2 linked regions of the Methylosarcina fibrata AML-C10 genome follow. The protein of the gene in region 1 interacts with the protein of each later gene in a pairwise test. Links are inferred from orthologs where the notes say so. Each region holds a gene or a part of one and is shown on either strand. Other genes may lie near its edges.

The links.
Region 2: the proteins of ftsA (region 1) and A3OW_RS0103265 interact in binary tests that used the Escherichia coli proteins (3 or more experiments, as listed by UniProt). The link is inferred for Methylosarcina fibrata AML-C10 from one-to-one orthologs.

The regions. Positions count from the first base shown.
Region 1 is NZ_KB889965.1:3,800,650-3,803,635, forward strand. The notes cover bases 11-2,986. They hold ftsA (cell division protein FtsA), read left to right. Parts: upstream 11-873; coding sequence 874-2,100; downstream 2,101-2,986. Other genes in these bases: A3OW_RS0117745 (cell division protein FtsQ/DivIB), read left to right, coding at 99-896; ftsZ (cell division protein FtsZ), read left to right, coding at 2,126-2,986. UniProt on the Escherichia coli protein: Essential cell division protein that assists in the assembly of the Z ring. May serve as the principal membrane anchor for the Z ring.
Region 2 is NZ_KB889965.1:643,362-646,277, reverse strand. The notes cover bases 31-2,899. They hold A3OW_RS0103265 (rod shape-determining protein), read left to right. Parts: upstream 31-877; coding sequence 878-1,921; downstream 1,922-2,899. Other genes in these bases: mreC (rod shape-determining protein MreC), read left to right, coding at 2,151-2,899; gatC (Asp-tRNA(Asn)/Glu-tRNA(Gln) amidotransferase subunit GatC), read right to left, coding at 334-621; gatA (Asp-tRNA(Asn)/Glu-tRNA(Gln) amidotransferase subunit GatA), read right to left, coding at 31-315. Outside these bases: more of gatA, read right to left, coding at 1-30; more of mreC, read left to right, coding at 2,900-2,916. UniProt on the Escherichia coli protein: Forms membrane-associated dynamic filaments that are essential for cell shape determination. Acts by regulating cell wall synthesis and cell elongation, and thus cell shape.

The sequences.
Region 1 (2,986 bases):
GGAACTATTGAATTGGGAATGATTTGTTTAGCAGTTCTTATGAGTCATTGCATTCGCCCGCGGATGCCGGTTGCCGAATCGGTCTTGGGAATGGATTGATGCAGGCAGTGAAAATAGTGGCAACTCTGTTGTTGCTGGCAGGCGTGATATGGATTTACGGTTATAAACTCAAGAAATACGGAAACGAAGCGATTCCGATCAAATATGTAAGAACCGAAGGTGTATTTCAGCATATCAGTAAAGACGAAATAAAAAGGATTCTGCTGCCGTTGGTCAAAACCGGAATACTGACCGCCGATATGCAGGCCATACACAATGCAGTAGGCCAACTGCCGTGGGTGGATACGGTTTCGGTCAAGAGGGTGTGGCCCGATGCGATCGATATCCGGATCAAGGAAAAAAAACCTTACGCGCGTTGGGGAGAGAACAGTTTGATAAATGAACAAGGCGTGATTTTCACCCCCGACAACGTAGATCAGTTTCAATCGCTGACCTTGCTGAACGGTCCGGAAAAGCAGCAAATCAAAGCGCTGGAAATCATGAAAGGAGTGAAAACGGCATTGGCGGACCAGTCCATGGAAATGGTGGAGTTCGATATCAACAACCGATGGTCATGGAAAATCAGGTTGGCGACCGGAATGGAAATATTGTTGGGAAGGACGGATCAACTGATGAAATTACAACGGTTTTTAAGAACCCTGGCCCTTCTGGGCGAAGACAGAGTCAAGGCGATGTCGGTGGTTGATTTGAGATACCCGAACGGATATGCGGTTTCATGGAGGCCTGGAAGCGAAAAGGTGGATTGGGAAAAGATGGCAAACCCGCAGCAAACGACAGACAGGCAACCGGAAACAGCGACAAAGAGTAAACAAAATGGCAAAAAAAACAGAACGTAATTTAATAGTCGGGTTGGACATCGGCACTACCAAGGTTGCCGCTATTGTGGGTGAGCTTACCAGTGAAGGTCACATTGAGGTTATCGGCATCGGTTCGGCTCCGTCCCGAGGATTAAAGAAAGGCGTCGTGGTCAATCTGGAGTCGACGGTCACTTCCATTCAAAGGGCCATCGAAGAAGCCGAATTGATGGCGGGCTGTCAGATTAAATCGGTGTTCGCCGGCATTGCCGGCAGTCATATCCGCAGCCTGAACTCTCACGGTATTGTCGCGATCAAGGACAAGGAGGTGACTCAGTACGACATCGACCGGGTCATCGATTCGGCCCGAGCGGTGGCGATTCCGGCGGATCAGAAGATATTGCACATTTTGCCCCAGGAGTTCGTGATCGATCTTCAGGAAGGCATTAAAGAGCCGGTCGGCATGTCGGGCATTCGTCTCGAAGCCAAGGTTCATATGGTGACCAGCAGCGTCAGCGCGCAGCAGAACATCATCAAATGCATCCGCCGATGCGGATTGGAAGTCGATGACATCGTTCTGGAGCAACTGGCCTCCTGTACCGCGGTACTGACCGAAGACGAAAAGGAACTGGGCGTCTGTCTGATCGACATCGGCGGCGGGACCACGGACATCGCCATTTTCGTCGATGGCGCCATCAAGCATACCGCCGTCATTCCGATCGCCGGGGATCAGGTAACGAACGACATAGCCGTCGCCTTGCGTACGCCGACGGTCAATGCGGAAGAAATCAAAAGAAAATACGCCTGTGCTCTCACTCAACTGGCCAGCGTTGAAGGAGCCATTGAAGTGCCGAGCATCGGCGATCGGGCGCCGCGAAAGATTTCCACTCAGAATCTGGCCGAAATCATCGAGCCGCGGTATGAAGAACTGATGTTGCTGGTGCAGTCCGAGCTCAGGCGCAGCGGTTATGAAGAATTGATTGCCGCCGGTATCGTATTGACCGGAGGCAGTGCAAAAGTGATGGGATTGATCGAACTGGCCGAGGAGATTTTCCATATGCCGGTACGAATGGGAGTGCCACAGAATGTCACTGGGCTGGCGGAGGTCGTAAAGAATCCGATCCATGCCACAGGAGTAGGTTTGTTAATGTACGGAAAGGAGCATCAAGTTTTAGGAAAAAGTGTAGATTTTGAAAGCGGTGGATGGCTTTCAAAGATAAGAAATTGGTTTCAAGGTAATTTTTGATTTAGTTTTTTAAGGGGCAGCGGCAATGAAATACGAATTGATGGATATGTGTAGCGAAACAGCGGTTATCAAGGTAATCGGTGTCGGGGGTGGCGGCGGCAATGCAGTCAGCCACATGGTGGGCAGTCATATAGAAGGTGTTGAGTTCATCTGTGCCAACACCGACGCTCAGGCATTAAGAAAGTTGAACGTAAGTACGATTATTCAGTTGGGAGTCGAACTTACCAAAGGTTTGGGAGCAGGCACGAATCCGGAAATAGGAAAACAGGCGGCAGAAGAAAACCGCGAGCGCATCAAGGAAGTGCTGCAAGGCGCGGACATGGTGTTCTTAACCGCCGGCATGGGCGGTGGAACGGGTACCGGAGCCATTCCGGTGATTGCCGGCATTGCACGCGAAATGGGTATTCTGACGGTGGCGGTCGTGACCAAACCGTTTCTGTTCGAAGGCAAAAAGAAGCAGGCGATCGCCGAACAGGGCATTGCGGAGCTTGAGAGATACGTGGATTCGTTGATTACGATACCCAACCAGAAATTATTGCCGGTTCTGGGCAATAACGTGTCGCTGGTCAACGCGTTCAAGGCGGCTAACGATATTTTGCTGGACGCCGTACAGGGCATTACTCAGTTGATCGTGCATCCCGGCATGATCAACGTCGATTTTGCCGACGTCAAGACCGTGATGACCGGAATGGGAGCGGCCATTATGGGTACGGGCTCCGCATCCGGCGATCAGCGCGCCCGGGAAGCGGCCGAAAAAGCCATCGCCTGCCCTCTGCTGGAAGACATCAACCTGCAGGGTGCCAAAGGCATTCTGGTGAACATTACCGCCTCGGACATGGGCATTGCCGAGTTTGACGAAGTGGGCAGCATCGTCCATGAATTTGCC
Region 2 (2,916 bases), 3.2 Mb from region 1 along the record:
TTCCACCACGGTCGCATCATAGGGCGCGATAAAGTTATCCAGCATTTTCGATCCGCAACTGGTTTTAACGCCTTCCGTGCAAAAGATGTCCTTATGGGCTATCGGAATGCCGGTCAGCAAGGATCCCTCTCCCCTGGCGAGGCGGTCATCGGCTTCTTTCGCGTCGGCCAGAGCCCGTTCTTCGGTGACCGTAATGTAGGCATTGATTTCCGGATGGCGCTCGATTCGCTCCAGAAACGCCAACGTCAATTCCCGGCTTGAAAACTCGCCCGAACGCAGGCCCTGGGCCAGTTCTGTTATGCTTCGATCGTACATGTTCGTTCCATTCCTTATTTATTCGATCACTTTCGGAACCAGATACAGGCCCGCTTCGACCTGGGGCGCTATCGCCTGGAACTTCTCGCGAAGGTTCGGTTCGCTGACCCGGTCCGGCCGCAATCTCTGAACCTGATCCAGAGGATGCGCCATCGGCATGACCGCTTCCGTATTCACGTCGTTCATGGCCGTCATCAGGTTCAATATCGAAGACAAATCCTGCGCGTACGATGCGATATCCTGCGGGTCAATTCCCAAGCGCGCCAAATGTGCTATTTTTCTTACTTCATCCGTCGTTAAAGACATGATTACCTCTTGCCAATATTAAAAAAAAATCCGGATTTCCGTCCGCTACCGGCGGCGCAGCAGAAACGAAGCTGAAAACGAAAAAAACCGGACGTTTTTGTCATTCCCCTCGGTTTTGGCTCCGGATAAAAAACGAAATTTGAAAAATGTGATTCTTGCCAAACAGCTTCTAAAATATGATACTTTATATCTTGCCTAAATACCCGCTGGATTGATAAAGTAATACGATTTTATTCCTATAAGGAAACAGTAAAAAATGTTCAAACGAATTCGCGGAATCTTTTCCAATGACCTTTCCATCGATTTGGGAACCGCCAATACATTGATTTATATTCCGGGACAGGGCATCGTTCTGAACGAGCCGTCCGTCGTCGCGATCAAGGAAGACAAGGTTCGCGGCGCCAAAACCATCGCGGCGGTCGGCACCGACGCCAAACTCATGCTGGGCCGGACCCCCGGCAACATCACCGCGATCCGTCCCTTGAAAGACGGGGTCATCGCCGACTTTGCCGTGACCGAACGCATGCTCCGGTTCTTCATTGAAAAAGTGCACAAGAGCAAACTGCTAAGACCCAGCCCGCGCATTCTGATCTGCGTGCCGTGCGGCTCGACCCAGGTCGAACGCAGAGCCATCCGCGAATCGGCAGCAATGGCGGGCGCGCGCGAAGTCTATCTGATCGAGGAGCCCATGTCCGCCGCGATCGGCGCGGGTCTGCCGGTCGACGAACCCTGCGGCTCGATGGTTCTGGACATCGGCGGCGGCACCTCGGAAGTGGCCGTGATTTCCATCAACGGCATCGTTTATTCGTCCTCGGTGCGCATCGGCGGCGACCGTTTCGACGACGCCATCGTCAGTTACGTGCGCCGGAATTACGGCACGCTGATCGGAGAATCGACCGCGGAAAGAATCAAGCTCGAAATCGGCACCGCCTATCCCGGCAGCGAAGTGCGCGAGATCGAAGTCAAGGGCCGCAATCTCGCCGAAGGCGTGCCCCGCAGCTTCTCTCTGAACAGCAACGAAATTCTCGAAGCCCTGCAGGAGCCCTTGTCGGGCATCGTCGGCGCGGTCAAAATCGCGCTGGAACAGACGCCGCCCGAACTGGGCGCGGACGTGGCCAACCGGGGCATTTATCTGACCGGCGGCGGCGCCCTGTTAAAGGATATCGACCGTCTGATCGCCGAAGAAACCGGTTTGCCGGTCTACATTGCCGACGATCCTTTAACCTGCGTGGCTCGAGGCGGCGGCATGGTTCTGGAAATGCTCGACAAGAAGGGAATCTCGACGTTTTCCCTGGAATGACCAGGTTATTGACTTTACGGTCCCGGTGTGAATTCTTACCGATGACCGTCCGTTTGTTTTATTGATCCAGACCACCCTTGCATGGCGCTGACAACTCCCGATCGAGTTTTGTTTTTTCTTCTTGGAAAATGGGGGATTCGATGAACCGCCCCATGAATAGGGGAGACAGGGCAAACTAGGGAAAGTGTAACCAGAGCGCTGCGGGTGTCCGATACCGAGGAATCCAGCCATAAAACTTCTATTCGCGAGCGATCCGTCCATCACTACCCGGTTGCTGGTCGCCATCATTGCTTCAATTGCTTTGCTTGTCCTGGACCAGCGCGGGCAACAACTCACCCCGTTCCGGTCCGTCTTGTCGATCCTGACCGATCCGGTCAAATACCTGGTGAACCTGCCTCCGTCGATCATCCAGGAGGCGACCGAGACCGTCAGCAGTTATACCACCTTGAAGGAAGAGAACCGCAGGCTGCATGAGGAACGGCTCATTCATCAGACCCGTCTGCTCAAACTGGCCGCGCTGGAAAAGGAAAACATCCGCTTGCGCGCCCTGCTGGAAAACTCCTTCAAGCTCGGTGAAAAAGTCCTGGTCGCCGAATTGCTGTCGGTCAACATGGCGCCTTATGAACACATCGTGGTGGTCAATAAAGGCACTCGCTTCGGCGTGCATCCCCAGCAGCCGGTCATGGACGCCAACGGCGTCGTCGGTCAGGTGTTCCGGGCTCTGCCGTTCAGCTCGGAAATCATGCTGATCACCGACCCCAACCACGCCATTCCCGTCCAGGTCAATCGCAACGGCCTGTTGACCATCGCGGTCGGCAGCGGCCAGATAAACCGCCTCAACCTGCCTTATCTCCCGAACAATGCCGACATCCGTCCCGGAGACTTGTTGATCACGTCGGGTCTTGGCGGCACCTTCCCGCAGGGTTATCCGGTCGCGGTCGTGGACGAATTCACCTCGCAGAACAACAAGCCGTTCGCCACGGTGACTGCCACGC